2 regions of the Synechococcus sp. LTW-G genome follow, and region 1 is predicted to be linked to the other one. Evidence: riboswitches for the same ligand, from Rfam matches in the RefSeq annotation. Region 1 holds a riboswitch; the other holds the start of a gene.
What was found. A riboswitch is a leader RNA that binds a small molecule or an ion and turns the genes downstream of it on or off. The one in region 1 is predicted to bind cobalamin.
Positions count from the first base shown of each region.

Region 1 (7,838 bases):
GTCACAGCACCTTTGCTGCTAGAGCTCACCAGCCGGGCGTACTTACCCAAAACACCGGTGCGGTACCTCGGCTCAGGCTTGCTCCAGGCGGCCCGGCGGGCGGCCAGTTCGGCGTCATCAACATTGAGTTGGATCAGCAGTTGGCTGGCATCAACGGTGATGCTGTCGCCCTCCTGGACCAGACCGATGGTTCCGCCCACGGCCGCCTCGGGCGCCACATGGCCGACCACCAGTCCAAACGAGCCCCCGGAGAAGCGTCCATCGGTGATCAGGGCCACGGAATCCAGTAGGCCCTGGCCCACGATCGCGGCGGTGGGGCTGAGCATCTCGCGCATGCCGGGGCCACCCACGGGACCCTCCTGTCGCACCACCACCACGTCGCCTGGGTTGATCTGCTTATCGAGGATGGCGGCCAGGCAGGTTTCCTCGCTTTCAAATACGCGGGCGGGGCCGGTGATCACCGGATTCTTCACCCCGCTGATCTTGGCCACGGCACCCTCTTCGGCCAGGTTGCCCTTGAGGATTGCCAGGTGTCCCTTGGCGTAGAGCGGATTGCTCAGCGGCCGGATCACGTCTTGGCCGGCTGGGGGCACCGCGGGAACATCGGCGAGCACCTGCTTGAGGGTTTTGCCCTCGATCGTTTTGCAATCGCCGTGGAGCAGACCGGCATCCAGCAGCAGCTTCATCACCTGGGGGATGCCACCGGCCTGGTGGAGATCCACGGTGACGTACCGGCCGCTGGGCTTGAGGTCGCAGATCACGGGCACCCGTTGGCGGATGGTCTCGAAGTCATCGATCGAGAGATCAACGCCAGCGGTGCGGGCCACGGCCAGGAGGTGGAGCACGGAGTTGGTGGAGCCGCCGACGGCCATGATCACGCTGATGGCGTTTTCAAAGGCCTCGCGGGTCATCAGATCGCGGGGAAGGATGTTGGCCTTGATCGCTTCAGCCAGCACCTCCGCGCTGCGGGCAGCGCTATCGGCTTTTTCAGGATCTTCGGCAGCCATGGTGGAGCTGTAGGGCAGGCTCAGGCCCATGGTTTCGAAGGCCGCACTCATCGTGTTGGCGGTGAACATGCCGCCGCAACTGCCGGCGCCAGGGCAGGCGTTCTTCTCAATGGCCGTGAGCTCCTGCTCGTCGATCCGTCCACCGCTGAACTGACCCACCGCCTCAAAGGCACTCACAACGGTGAGGTCACAGGCGCCGAGCTTGCCGGGCTTGATCGTGCCGCCGTAGACAAAGATCGAGGGGATATTCATCCGCGCCATGGCCAGCATGGCCCCAGGCATGTTTTTGTCGCAGCCGCCGATGGCGAGCAGCGCATCCATGCTCTGACCGTTCACGGCTGTCTCGATTGAATCCGCGATCACCTCGCGGCTCACCAGGGAATACTTCATCCCTTCGGTGCCCATCGAGATGCCATCACTCACGGTGATGGTCCCGAACATCTGGGGCATGGCACCCGCCGCGTGAGCCGCATCCTCAGCCCGGCGGGCCAGATCGTTGAGGCCCAGGTTGCAGGGCGTGATCGTGCTGTAGCCGTTGGCGATGCCGATGATCGGTTTGTTGAAGTCAGCGTCTCCAAAACCGACAGCCCGCAACATGGCGCGGTTGGGGGAGCGCTGAATGCCCTGGGTGATCGCGGCGGAGCGAAGCATGGCTGCGGGGTTGTCTTCCCAGCAACCTACCGAGGAGCCCTTTCAGCTCTGGGGGCTCAGCCCCTCGAGCTGCCTGCGAACGTCTTCGATCGCTTGGTTGAGCTCTTGAACCTTGTCCTGAAGTTCAACCTCCCGGACCACCGGGCGGTCGCTGTTGGGGTCAAAGGCCTGATCGTCGTGATCGGCCAGCCGACTTAGGCGCAGGCTTCGCTGTTGCCGGGTGTTTTGCTGGCGCCGCTCAGCCTCGGAGTAGAGCCACCAGGCAAAGCCAGCGGCACCGATCACAGCACCAACCAAGAGGGTGCTCAGAGAACCTGAACCGCCGTCTCGGTTGGACATCGCGTGGACCTGCTTTGAAGTTGCCTCAGCCTACGAAGCCTGACTGCGGCCTGCCATACAGACGGTCGCCAGCGTCACCTAAGCCAGGAATGATGCGCTGCTGATCGTCCAACTCGGCGTCGATACAGCCGGTGTAGATGGTCAGATCGCTGTAGCGCTCACCGAGGGTTTTCAACCCGGGACTGGCGGCAAGTGTGGAGATCACCCGCACCCGTTGGCCAGTCACCCCCTTGGTCTCCAGCTGTTCGAGCACGTTCAGGAGCGTTCCAGCAGTGGCCACCATGGGTTCAAAGACCAGCACCCCTGCATTGGCGGGGATGGTCTCCGGAAGTCCGTTGAAGTAACACCGGCAGCGACCGCTGGCCTCATCCCGTTGCAGGCCCATGTGGGCGACGGCAGCGCTAGGGATCACCGACTTGGCTCCGTCCCATAGCCCCAATCCTGCTCGGAGGATGGGCACAGCCAGTACCGGAATCGAACCGTCAACGATGGTCCCTTCCGTCTGGGCCAGTGGTGTCTGCACCTGCACCCGCTGGTAAGGGATCCAGTCCCGAATGGCCTCATAGGTCAACCATCGACCCAGTTCGACCATCGCTGTTGCAAAGAGGGGCTGAGGGGTCTCTCGATCCCGCAACACGGTCAGCCAATGGCCAATGAGGGGATGGGGAGGGACCACCACCCGAAGGGTCTTGCTCATCGGTCGCGCTCCGGTATCCGCCTGCAATAACTTGAGCGCCCAAGTTAAAGCTGCAGTGCGGAACCTCGTTGCGCTCGTTCAGTTGCTCGTGGCCCGCTCACTGAGCACCCTCGCCCTCGGCGTTGTTCTGCTGCTGGCCTCTGTTCTTCCAGCGGCCTCCCCGGCCTTGGCGATTACCGCCCCCGAACTCCGTGGTCAGCGCAGCGCTCAGGACCTGCAACCGGACATGCACGGCCGAAACCTTCAGCAGCAGGAGTTTCTAAAAGCCTCCATGGAGGGGTTTGACCTCAGTGAGACCGACCTGCGCGGGGCCGTGTTCAACACCGCCAATCTGCAAAACGCCAACCTCTCGGCGGCTGATCTCGAGGATGCCGTGGCCTTCGCCACCCGCTTTGACAACGCTGACCTCAGCGGTGCGGTCTTTCGCAACGCGATGCTGATGAACAGCAAGTTCACCGGCGCGGTCATCGAAGGCACGGACTTCACCGACGCGGTTCTGGACCTGCCGCAGCAGAAGGCCCTTTGTGCCCGGGCCAGCGGCGTCAATCCACGTACGGGTGTCGATACCCGCGAAAGCCTGGCCTGTCGTTAATCAGCGCTTAGGCTCAGTGCTCCGGTTCTTCGGGGGATCAGCCCGAGGAGGAAACGGGGAAAGTCCGGTGTAATTCCGGCGCTGTCCCGCAGCTGTGAAGAGTCCTATCCCCAGGGCTCCAGTCAGAACGCCCGCCGGTTCATTCCCATAAATCACCTGGCGCGGACCAGTCCTATTGATGTTCAAGCGTTTCGGGGCCCCTGCGCTCCTGCTGGCTTCCCTCTCTGCCGCGCCAGCTCTGGCCCATCACCCGATGGAGTCCATGGCGCTGGTTCCCTCACCGCTGAGTGGATTGATCAGTGGTCTGGCCCACCCGCTGCTGGGGCCTGACCATCTGCTCTTTCTGATTGCCCTGGCCCTGGTCGGCTTTCAACGCTCCATGCGTTGGACCATGGCGTTGCTGCTGGTGGGCCTCAGCGCCACGGCACTGGGTCTTTGGTTGCCCGGTCTGCCTGGTGCCGAGGCACTGGTCTCCCTCTCCCTGGTGGTCGAGGGCCTCGTGATCGTGGGCCGTCTTCCTGCCCTCAGCTTGATTCCCGCCTTCGCTCTGCACGGTTATGTGCTCAGCGCCTCGGTGATTGGCTGGGAGTCCACCCCCATTGCCTTCTACCTGCTGGGTTTGTTGCTCAGCCAAGGCGCTCTGTTGACCCTCTCCCTCGTTGGCCTGCGTCGCTTCAGCCAGGGGCTCCCGCTGAGCCAGAAACAGCTCCTCGCCGGTGTGATGGTCGGCATCGGCGCCGCCTTCACCTGGACCGCGCTCGTCGCCTGACCATGACTGTGGCACCCGCATCACGCCTCCCGGTCACGGTGGTGACCGGGTTTCTTGGCGCTGGTAAATCGACACTGTTGCGTCAGCTGCTGGTCTCCAGTGGCCTGCGGCTTGCCGTTCTGGTGAACGAGTTTGGTGAGGTGGGGATCGATGGCGATTTGATTCGCAGCTGCGGCTTTTGCCCTGAGGATGAGCTCGACGGACGGGTCGTTGAGCTGGCCAACGGTTGCCTCTGCTGCACCGTCCAGGACGAGTTTCTGCCGGTCATGCAGCAGTTGCTGCAGCGCGCTGACCAACTCGATGGAATCGTCGTCGAAACCAGTGGCCTCGCCCTGCCCGTGCCCCTGGTGCAGGCCTTCCGCTGGCCCGAGATTCGCACCAAGACCCGTGTGACGGGCGTGGTGACCGTTGTCGACGGTGAGGCATTGAGCGGCGGAAGTGTCGTTGCCGATCCCAGTGCCCTCGAGGCCCAACGACAGGCCGATCCAAGCGTGGATCACCTCAGTGACATCAACGCGCTCTTCGACGATCAGCTCGAAGCCGCCGATCTCGTGCTGATGAGCCGGGCGGATTGTTTAAGCGAGGAGGCCGTCGACCGTCTCCGCCGCCGCTTGAGCGACCAGGTCCGCAGCGGCGTGTCTGTTCTGCCCATGGCCCGCGGCGACGTCCCAGCGGCTCTGCTGATGGGACTCGATCGCCCCGAACACGACGACGATCATCACCACGACCACGACCACGACCACGACCACGACCACGACCACGATCACCACGACCACACCCACGTGGCGATGGAATCGCTCGCCTTCCAGTGGCAGGGAGTGACCAGCAAAGCCCAGCTCGAAGCCCTGTTGCCGGCTTGTATTACAGACCAAGGCCTGCTGCGTCTCAAGGGACGGGCTTGGCTGCCTGGTAAAACCCACCCGCTGCAGATTCAGGCGGTTGGCCCGCGTCTGGAGTGTTGGTTTGACAGCGGTTCGCGGCTGGAGCGCCCCAACGACGACGGTCTGGAGCTTGTCGCCCTGGGCCTGTCGCTCAACGGTTCAGCCCTGAAGGATCAGTTGATCGCCGGTCTGGGCTAGTCCATCGGCAAGGCTCCTTTGGCGCAGATGCCCCCCCAGCAGAGAGCCTGCTCAGATCTCCAGTGGGGCTGAACAAGCCGGGGCTCTCTTGCCGCCTCCTGAAGTTCGATCTGTCCCCGTCCATCGTGGTGAAAGTCCAGTCGGCGCCCACCGACCTGGAGCCACCAGTGCTCCCCGAGCCGTTCAACGGTCAACGTGCAGGGCTGCCAGCGGGCCGATTCGAGCTGGCATTCGAGCGGAAGGGAAAAGGGTTCCTCCCCTCTGGCGACCTGGGCGGTGAGGAGTGCCCAGGCTGTCAGCAGCCCAGTCAGCAGCGGTAGGCGATCCACGGCGACCCCTTAGGACCCCCTCCAACCTGACCACAGCCCGGTCCAGCGTCAGCCGGCCTGCCAAGATTTAACAAACCCCACCTAGAGCTCAGGTGCCCGTCTTCTCTGCCCGTGTGTTGGTCTCCCTGAGGCCCTCCGTGCTCGATCCCGCTGGTGAAGCCACCCGAGCCGCTGCCTCACGCCTGGGTGTCGATGGAATCGGCAAATTGCGGATCGGTAAGGCCGTGGAGGTGGAGCTTGAGGCTCCTGACGCCCAGACCGCCCGTCAGCAGTTGGAGCTGTTGAGTGACCGGTTGTTGGCCAATCCCGTGATCGAGGACTGGACCCTCGAGCTCAAGGACGACTCCAGCGCTGGAGCCTGAGCCATGACCCTTGGTGTCGTTGTTTTTCCCGGCTCAAACTGTGACCGGGATGTCCAGTGGGCAGCCCAGGGCTGTTTGGGCATCGAAACCCGCTTTCTCTGGCATGAGGAGCGCGATCTGAGTGGTCTTGATGCCGTGGTGATTCCAGGCGGATTCAGCTACGGCGACTACCTGCGCTGCGGAGCGATTGCGCGCTTCGCCCCTGTGCTGGAGGAAGTCGCGGCCTTCGCGAAGCGCGGCGGTCGCGTGCTCGGAATCTGCAATGGCTTCCAGGTGCTGACCGAGATGGGCCTCTTGCCAGGCGCCCTGACCCGTAACCAGAAACTCCACTTCATCTGCGAGCCCACGGATCTTCGCGTTGAGCCGGGTCACTGCAGCTGGCTTCAGGGCTACAGCAGCGGCGAGGTGGTGAATTTCCCTATCGCCCATGGAGAGGGGCGCTACCAGGCCGCTCCCGATGATCTCAAGGCCCTTGAGGACCAAGGCCAGGTGGTGTTGCGCTACTGCCGCAATCCCAACGGCTCTGTCGCCGACGTGGCTGGCCTGACCAATGCCCAGGGCAATGTGCTCGGCCTGATGCCCCACCCCGAACGGGCCTGTGACCCAGCGACCGGTGGGGTCGATGGACGCCGTCTGTTGGCCAGCCTGTTGGGATGAAACCCTGGCGCCGCCGTGAGCTGCTCCTTGGGGCACTAGCGGCAGCGGTTCCCCTGGCTGCCCGCTCCCGAGCAGCGACGCAGCGCGGCCCGGCACCGTTGAAGCCGGGAGCACGGATTGCAGCGCTCGCACCAGGCACCTGGCTTGAGCGAGAGGATCCGATGTTGGAGCTCCTGCAGCGGCGCTGCCGGCAGGAGGGTTGGCGGCTTCTCACTCCGCCTGAGCTCTGGGGCCAGTGGCGGTGGTTCTCCGGCACGGATGAGCAGCGCGCCTCCTCCCTGCGGCAGGCCTGGCTCGATCCCTCCATTGATGCGCTGTTCTTGGTCGGGGCGGGCTGGGGCAGTGCACGCGTACTCGAGCAGGGCTGGTCCATCCCGTCCACCCCACGCTGGTGTGTTGGGTTTTCAGATTGCTCAGCGGTGCTCCTCGCCCAACTCGCCGCAGGCAGTTGCGGTGGGGTGCATGGCTGGTTTGGCGGATCGGACGTTCAGTGGGAACGCCTGTCTTCTCTGCTCAAGGGGAGGCCTGTGGCATCCCTTCAGGGCCGGCGTCTACGGCCAGGCATCGCCCGCGGAGCACTGGTGGTGAGCAACCTCACCATCGCCACGAGCTTGATCGGTACGCCTTGGCTGCCCGCCCTGCGGGACAAAATCTTGGTGCTGGAGGACATCGGTGAAGCTCCCTATCGCGTCGATCGGCAGCTCACGCAGTGGCGCAGCTCAGGGTTGCTCGATGGTGTGAGCGGGATTGGCCTAGGGCGCTTCAGCTGGGCTGAGGACGATGTCTTGCCAGGGGACTTCTCTATGGAGGAGATCCTCGAGGAGCGGCTCGGAAACTTGGGTATCCCGCTGGTGTATCAGCTACCAGTCGGCCACGGGCGGCCCAACATGGCACTGCCCCTCGGCGTTCCAGCGCAGTTGGACGGTGCGACAGGAAAACTGAGCCTGGCAGCCCCTGATTGAACATAAAAAAGGGGGCCTCTCGGCCCCCGTAGATCGATGGGAACTGGGGATCAGTTCACAGCAGCGAAGAACTCCTTGCTCTTCACGGGATCGGGGTTCATGGTCTTCTCGCCAGGGGTCCAGTTGGCGGGGCAGACCTCGTCGGGGTGGTTGCGGATGTGCTGGAAGGCCTGGAGCAGTCGCAGGGTCTCATCAACACTGCGGCCGACGGGCAGGTTGTTGATGGTGCTCTGCATGATCACACCATCGGGATCGATGATGAACAGACCGCGCAGGGCCACACCGGCTTCCTCATCGAGCACCTCGTAGGAACGGGCGATGTCCTTCTTCAGGTCAGCGACCAGGGGATAGGCGATGTCGCCGAGACCACCGTTCTTACGGTCGGTCTGCACCC
Region 1 covers NZ_JBTKYW010000001.1:192,644-200,481, reverse strand. Annotated here, with positions in the region: gene ilvD (dihydroxy-acid dehydratase) at 1-1,658, opposite strand, end outside; gene ACXIQ9_RS01130 (hypothetical protein) at 1,701-1,997, opposite strand; gene upp (uracil phosphoribosyltransferase) at 2,023-2,694, opposite strand; gene ACXIQ9_RS01120 (pentapeptide repeat-containing protein) at 2,750-3,286, shown strand; cobalamin riboswitch at 3,292-3,439, shown strand; gene ACXIQ9_RS01115 (HupE/UreJ family protein) at 3,465-4,055, shown strand; gene cobW (cobalamin biosynthesis protein CobW) at 4,058-5,134, shown strand; gene ACXIQ9_RS01105 (hypothetical protein) at 5,131-5,463, opposite strand; gene purS (phosphoribosylformylglycinamidine synthase subunit PurS) at 5,556-5,825, shown strand; gene purQ (phosphoribosylformylglycinamidine synthase subunit PurQ) at 5,829-6,482, shown strand; gene ACXIQ9_RS01090 (S66 peptidase family protein) at 6,479-7,444, shown strand; gene ACXIQ9_RS01085 (peroxiredoxin) at 7,495-7,838, opposite strand, start outside.

Region 2 (7,838 bases), 420 kb from region 1:
CGCTGCTCAACCACATCCTCAGCAACCAGCAGGGCGTCAAAACCGCTGTGCTGGTCAACGAGTTTGGAGAGATCGGCATCGACAACGACCTGATCATCGCCACCGGCGAGGACATGGTCGAACTCAGCAATGGCTGCATCTGCTGCTCCATCAATGGGGAGCTGCTGGACGCCGTCTACCGGATCCTCGATCGCCCAGATCCGGTCGACTATCTGGTGGTGGAGACCACTGGACTTGCTGACCCGCTGCCGGTGGCCATGACCTTCCTCGGCAGCGATCTAAGGGATCAGACCCGGCTCGACTCGATCATCACCCTGGTCGATGCTGAGAACTTCAGCGACGAGATCCTCGATGGGGAGGTGGCCCGGGCCCAGGTGGTCTACGGGGACATCCTTCTGCTGAACAAGTGCGACCTCGTGAGCGAGGAGCGCCTCACTGCGGTGGAAGACAAGCTGCGGGAGATCAAAACCGATGCGCGGATCCTGCGCTCGGTCAAAGGGGAGGTCAATCTGCCGCTGCTGCTCAGCGTGGGCCTCTTCGAAAGCGACAAGGTGGCTGCGCAGCAAAACCACGACGACTGCGACCACGACCACGGTCACTGCATCCATGAGCACGACCACGATCATTCCCACGACCACCACGACCACAGCAACTGCGATCACGACCACGGGCACTGCGAGCACGACCACGGTCATGCACACGATCACAGCCACGACCACGGGCACTCCCACGACCATTCCCACGCGGATCACCTCGCCATCGAGGGATTCACGTCCCTCTCCTTCAATGCCGAGGGTCCCTTTTCCCTGCGGAAGTTTCAGAACTTCCTCGACAACCAGCTGCCTGCGGGGGTCTTCCGGGCCAAGGGAATCCTCTGGTTCAACGAGAGCAGCAAGCGCCACGTCTTCCACCTGGCCGGCAAGCGTTTCTCCATCGACGACAGCGAGTGGAGCCAGCCCAGCGACCGCAAAAACCAATTGGTCGTGATCGGCAAAAACCTCGACCACGCCAAGATCCGCAAGCAACTTCAGGCCTGCGTCGCCAAAGATGCCGGCAAGGGCTTCTCCTGAAGCGATAATCCGAGCAGCGGTTTCCTGGACCCAGCCCAGGAAGGCAACGAGGAAAGTCCGGTGTGATTCCGGCACTGTCCCGCAGCTGTGATGGGAGCGCCCGCTCCTCAGTCAGAACGCTCGCCGCCCTCACCCCCCCCAACCTCAGCACCGGCGCGGACCGGATCTGCCATGAACTCGAAACTGACCCGATCGCTGCTGACCAGCACGGCAGCTGGACTGGGACTGAGCCTGCTCTCCATGCTCCCGGCCGGTGCCCATGGCAGCGCAGACCATGGCGTCATGGGTGGCGCCCTGCACCCCCTGCTCGGACTGGATCACCTGCTGATGCTGGTGACCGTCGGTCTCTGTGTTGCCCAGGCCGGGCGCCCGTTGCTGACCACTGCCGTTGCTGGCGCGCTTCTGGGTTCGATCGTGGGCAGCTTTGGCGGGCAACTGCCCGGGGCTGAAGTGCTGGCAGCACTAGCGATCTCGGCTGTTGCTGCCGTGCTTGTTCTGGTGCTGCGCGGTCACTGCGGTCGTTCGATTCTGGCCCTCGCCGTTGGCGGGGCCGTCGCCCTGCACGCCATGCTCCATGGCCTGGAGTCCAGTGGCAGCTCCTTCTGGTGGATTGGCGCCCTGCTGAGCTCCGCTGCGGTGGTGGGCGGCAGCGCCTGGCTGAGCCAGCGGTTTGACCGCAAGCTGGCCAGCCTCGGGGCCGGGCTACTGGTTCTGGCCGGCGGCCTGCTGGCGATTGCACCCCTCTGAGCTGCAGCATCCGCGACAGCAGAAGCGAAAAACGCCGTTATGGTGTGTCGAACCGCATCCCCCGGATGGCCGAGTTCACTGCACTCACAACGGTTCTGGGGCTCGTCGGTCTGATTTTCTGGCTCGCCACCGACTCGGACGATGACAGCGGCGGCGGCGGTTTGATGCAACCGTCGCTCGTGCCGGTCCGGGTCAACCGCCGCTGATCAAACCTCGTCCTCCTGCTGGGAACAAGCGGGACAAAGCGCCCGCACGTTCAGGACGCAGTTGAGCAGCTGAAAGCCGTGTAGAGCCGCGGCTTCACCGCCGGCCTGGAGCACCGCTTCACTTTCAAACTCCTCGGTGTGTCCGCAGCGGGCACAGACCAAGTGGTGGTGGTCCCGGTGCGCCTCATCACTGGCCAGCTCAAAGCGCCGGCCCCCTTCTGGCAGCTCCAATTCGCAGAGCAGCTCCATCGAGCTCAGTAGCCGCAAGGTGCGATACACCGTGGCCAGGGAGACTCGCTCGTCCGCCTTCAGCAGGCGCTGATGCACCTCCTCGGCACTGAGATGACTCCCCTCGCCCAGGCGCTCAAACAGGGCCAAGACCCGTTGCCGCTGGGGCGTCAGACGCTGGCCGCGGTCATGCAGCGAGCTGCGTAAGGCATCGGCCTGCACCGGGGAGACGGGACCAGCGGGCAAGACGCTCTCTCAGGGCACTTCTCAACAATACCCACTGTTGCGAAGCGCCGCCAGGTCCCGGCGGGCAGCGGCGGCCATCAGACAATCCGCCAGGGAGACCACGAGCCTGTAGCTCAGGGCCACCGCCAGCAGGGGAGCCTCGGGAACCGACACCGCCAGGCGCAGCACCAACACCGCCTCAAACACCCCCAGCCCCCCAGGGGCAGCAGGCACCACCAGTCCAGCCGTCCAGGCCAGGGCGAACCCGGACAACCAGCCCCACCAGCTCAGTTGAACGCTCAGGTCAAAGGCTTGAACGCAGCAGGCGAAGCCTCCGAAGCGGCAGAGAACAAAGACCAACTCCGCCAGCAGGGGCAGCCAGGGATAGCCCGGCAAGCGCAGGCTCCCTGGGGTCAGGCCAGCGGGATCAACCTCAAGGGCTTGGGCGCGGCGGCGCTCCAGACGCTCCAGCAGAGGGTTTAACCAACGCGGCACCAGGGCTAGCAAAGGCAGCAGACCCAACAGCCCGAGCCCTCCCCCCAGGGCCACCAGGGCCAAGGCCGCCGCTGCCATCAAGAGCGGATCCAGCAGGACGGTCCCCAGGGCCTGCCGACCACTCAGGGGTTGGCGGCAGGGTCCACCAGCGCGCAGGGCCCGAACTCGCGTGACCAGGTGCCACACCCCACCGGGCAGGTACTTGCGCAGATTCGACTCGAGGAAGAGCAGCAGCACAGGCGTCCAGCGCGGTGCCGCACCGAACCAGCGCAGCACCACTCCCCACGCCAAGCCATTGACCACCAGGCTCAAGGCACTCAGCCCGAGGCCCAAGGCGAGCCAGAGCCAGGACTGACGATCCAGGCTGAGCTGCAAGAGCTGGCTGCCGTGGGAGACCACGGCCGTCAGAACAAATGCAAAGCTCGCTGCACTCACCCAAAGCCGGGCGCCCCCAGGCAGAGAGAGCCCCCTCAGCCGCTGGATCACGGCTGCTCCTCCAACCAGCGGAGCAACTCTGCGCGCAGCTGATCCAGGGGCAGCTGCCGCTGCTGCGCCAAGGGAATCAAGTCCTCCAGTTCCGGCTTGCAGAGCACGCTGCCATCGGGGCGGATGGAGCGCTTGAAGCGCACGGGCCCCCAGGGCGTCTGCCGCTGCTCGATCTGCCGAGGCAGGGCCCAGCGCTGCTGCTGCTGCTCACGCACCCCCAGGCTGCTGCCATAGCGCCACCAGATCGCCCGCAGGGCCTCCGCCTGCTCCGGCCAGGCCAAAGCTGTGATCAAGCTGCCCGCGCGTCCCTTCTTCATCACGACCGGCTGGGCAAAGACCTCCAACGCCCCGGCCTCCCGCAGGGCCTCCTGGAGGAAGGCCACATCCTCCGGGGTGGCATCGTCGATCTGGGCCTGCTGCTGCACAACGGTCTGCAACTCGGGCGCGCTGCTAGCGGGGACATCCGCCTCAGCCAGGAGCAGGCGCAACTGATTCGGGCGATCCAACTCGCGCGTGCCCAACCCGATCCCCAGCCGGCTCGGACGCAGGGACGGCGCCGGCGCGAAGCACTCTGCCCAGGCCACCATCAGGGCCAATCCCGTCGGCGTCGTCAATTCCGCTGCAGGAAAACCCGCACTCGTGGCGAGCGGAACCCCATGGCGCGTGGCCAGCTCCAGCACCGCGGGCACCGGCACCGGCAGCAGGCCGTGGGCACTCTTGACCTGGCCATGGCCAGCGGGTGGAGGACTGCAGATCAGGCGCTCAACCCCGAAGTGCTGCAAGCCAGCGCAGACGCCGACCACATCCACCAGGGCATCCAGGGCCCCCACCTCATGGAAATGCACCTGCTCGGGCGGGTGGCCATGGACAGCGCCTTCCGCCTCCGCCAGCACCCCAAAGGCCCTCAACACCGACTCACGGAGTGCCGGCGGCCAATCGGCTGCCTGAATCTGCTCTTTGAGGCTCGCCCAGTGGCGATGGGGGGGCTGCCGCTCCAGCAGCTCCACCTCCAGATGCAAGCCACGCAGTCCTGCGCTGCGGCGCTCCTCTAGCTGCAGGCGATAGAGCCCAGCCAAACCCAAGGCCGCCAGGGGTTGGTGGACCACCTCCTCAGGCAGTCCGCAGTCGAACAGGGCCGCCAGGAGCATGTTCCCGGCCAATCCCGTCGGGCAATCCACCACCGCCAGGGATCCCATCAGGCCTCCTGCAGAAGCTGCTCCGCGCTGGCCTGAAGCTGCTCGCGGTGCTGCTCCAGCCACTGCTGCACCTCGCGGCGGGCACGACGCTGCTCGTTTTGCGCCGTCATCACATCGTGTCCGGAGAGGCCCCAGAGCCGTCCCAGCAGAGCCCGGTCATCGGCGCCGCCGCGGGAGCCGCCGTACTCGACCACCTCCGCCACCATCCCCGCCAGAAGCACCCGGCTCCAACGCCGCAGATCCTCCAGCGGCATCTTCACCTGGGCGGGAGGTTCCAATTCGGTGCTGCCGTTCACGCGCAAACCATGGCGCAAACAGGCGCGGCTGCCCACCAGAACCTGCTTCACCGGCAACTGGTTCTCTGCGGCCAGCAGCAGGTGTCCGGCCTCATGCACCGCAATGCGCCGCAGCCGGGCGCGACCCAAACCAAAGGGCAGGGCCTCCGCCAGCAGATGTCCGCCGAGGCCACCGAAGCGAGCTGCATCCAGCGTCAGGGCCGTCAGTGCCCCACCGGCCGCTCCGGCAATCAGCCAGGGGGAGAGGCCCAGTACAGGGCCCACAACCGAGACAACACTGATCCCCGCCACAGCAACACCGGCCCGCAACGCCGCCGTTGATCCCTGATCGGAGCTGGCCAGACGCACCTAGCGGCGAGCACCGCGGGGACCGCCGCGACCGCGGCCGGCCCGTTGGGGCACAGGAGCAATGACTTCGTGGTTCTCAACCTGCAGGGTTTGACCCTCGCGGCGCAGATCCAATGAAACGAAGTGGCGCAGATGGGCGGGATCCACCTGGCCCTTCAGCTGAAGCTTGAACGGGGTCGGGCGGCGACCGTCAGGCCTGGGCTGCTGACGAATCTTGACGACCAGATCACCGTCCTCTGGACGGGTGTAGATCAGCTCGCCGCGCACCGAGAAATAACCATCGCCTTCGGGCAGGTCATCCCCCTCATCGGCACTCTCCTCGGGGGAGAGGGTGCTGGGTTCCCAGACCCCCACCAGCTGGAGATGGAGCTGATCAGGATCGCGGAAACGGGGATAGGCCACCCAGAGGTGGGGCTTGCTCAGGTCCAAGTGACGACGCATCAGCGTCAGCACGCGTCCAAGGACAACGGCATCAATCTCTGAGCCGTCCTCGGTCTGGATCACTCCACGGGTGAGCTGATCTGCATCAGCCGGCACGTAAGTCCCCCGCACCACGCCGATGGCGCGGTACTGCATCGGTTCTGTGACCGGGGAAATGGGGTGTTGACGCATCGTGGCTGAAACCCTCTGGGCGCTCGTGAAATCCATCGCCCGCTGGACAATGTACCGAGCTTGCAAAAAGGGCCCAGACTGAGGCCCACTTGCAGGTTCCTCGATGCCGGCACGCGGCCGCACCAACCAGCGCGATGGCGTGCTCATCGCCCTGGTGGCATCGGGGCTGGTGACGGTGTCACTCACCGGCGGCTGGCTGCTGGGTCAGCACCAAGCCCTCAAAGCCCAGGGCAGCCCCGAGGGCAGCAATGAGCGCCAAATTGCCCTGCTGCAAGCCCGCCTCGGCGACGGATCCGCCAGCAACGCGGATCAGCAGCGGCTCATCGATCTGTTGATTCAGCAAGGTCAATCCCAGGAGGCCAGCCTCGTACTGGAGCGCCTGGCCGATCAGCAGCCTCAGAACTGGCAGCTTCGTCTGCTGCTGGCGGAGCTCCGCCGAGACAACAACGACCGCCCCGGGGCTGAGCGGGAGTTACGCCAGATCCTCAATCTCAAGCCCGATCGGATTGAAGCGCTGCAACTGCTCACCCTGATCCAACTGGAGCAGGGGCGCGGCGCCGAAGCCGAGGCCCAGCTCAAGACCCTGCTGGAGGCCAGCAGTAAACCCACCCCCCAGCCACAAAAGCTGGGTCTTGGCCTACTGCTGGGTGACCTGCGCCAGCGCCAAGGGAAAACCGCCGACGCCCTGGCCCTCTATGGACAGCTGGCCAAGGACTTCCCGCGGGACCCCAGGCCGCTCTTGGCCATCGCATTGGTGAAGCAGGACCAAGGCGACCTCGCGGGAGCTGGTCAGGCCCTGGCGGACGCCCAGGCCAGGCAACCGGAAAAGAAAGACCCACGCCTGGATCGCGTCGCCGCCAGCTGGGGACTCGACAGCCTCAGGGAGAACAAAAAGAGCGCTAGGGAGCCGTCACCAGCGGAGAAGAAGCCCCAGAGCTAGGGGGAGCCGCCTGGCTGTCGAGCTGACGCAGTGCCGCGTCAATGGCGTCGCCGGGGTCGGTGGCGTCATCCATCGCCGAGCTGCGCCGCAGCTTGTTCATCAGGTCGATCGGATTGGTGCTGTCCAGCAGCGACCCGCCCTTCCGACTGGTGCCACCGGGGCCCTGATCAAAAACGCTCGGCTCGGGAGCAAGGTTCGTGTTGCCGGACTGGGCGCGAGCCGCGAGGGGCAGCACTGCGGCGGCCGCGATCAAGGCCGCGGTGAGTCCCCGGTACATGGCACTTCGATCGAACAGCTTGGCGGGAATGCTAGGAGCAGCCCCAAGCCACCTCCCATCGATGCGCATCGCCAGCTGGAACGTCAATTCCGTGCGGACCCGCCTGGATCAAGTGTTGGCCTGGCTGCAGACCCATGAACCGGATGTGCTCTGCCTGCAGGAGACCAAGGTCAGCGACGACCTGTTCCCGCTTCAGGCCTTTGAGCAGATCGGCTACCACTGCGCCATCAGCGGACAGAAGGCCTACAACGGCGTCGCCTTGATCAGCCGAGAGCCGCTGGAGGACGTCCAGGTGGGCTTCGACGCCCTGCTCCCGGACGCGGGGCCGCTCAGCGAACAAAAACGGGTGATCAGCGGAATGCTCGATGGGGTGAGGGTCCTGAACCTCTACGTCCCCAATGGCAGCTCCCTGAAGAGCGAGAAATACCCCTACAAGCTTGAGTGGCTGGCCTGCCTGCAGCGCTACCTGGCGGTGCAGGAGGAGCAAGGGGATCCGCTCTGCATGGTGGGGGACTTCAACATCGGTCTGGAGGACCGGGATCTACCGGACCCGCAACGCCTCAGCGGCACGATCATGGCCAGCGATCCAGAGCGCACAGCCCTGCGCGCCGCCCTCGCTGATCGCCTCACCGATGTCTTTCGTGTCTTTGAACCGGGCAGTGGGCACTGGAGCTGGTGGGACTACCGCAGCGGGGCCTGGGACCGGGACCTG
Region 2 covers NZ_JBTKYW010000001.1:612,304-620,141, forward strand. Annotated here, with positions in the region: gene ACXIQ9_RS03455 (CobW family GTP-binding protein) at 1-1,070, shown strand, start outside; cobalamin riboswitch at 1,074-1,212, shown strand; gene ACXIQ9_RS03460 (HupE/UreJ family protein) at 1,242-1,817, shown strand; gene ACXIQ9_RS03465 (hypothetical protein) at 1,883-2,023, shown strand; gene ACXIQ9_RS03470 (Fur family transcriptional regulator) at 2,024-2,497, opposite strand; gene ACXIQ9_RS03475 (lysylphosphatidylglycerol synthase domain-containing protein) at 2,519-3,457, opposite strand; gene larC (nickel pincer cofactor biosynthesis protein LarC) at 3,454-4,653, opposite strand; gene ACXIQ9_RS03485 (hypothetical protein) at 4,653-5,291, opposite strand; gene ACXIQ9_RS03490 (hypothetical protein) at 5,298-5,945, opposite strand; gene ACXIQ9_RS03495 (tetratricopeptide repeat protein) at 6,013-6,849, shown strand; gene ACXIQ9_RS03500 (hypothetical protein) at 6,809-7,126, opposite strand; gene xth (exodeoxyribonuclease III) at 7,188-7,838, shown strand, end outside.
Region 2: it holds a riboswitch for cobalamin, as region 1 does, so the genes downstream of both, ACXIQ9_RS03460 (HupE/UreJ family protein) here and ACXIQ9_RS01115 (HupE/UreJ family protein) in region 1, are expected to answer to the same signal.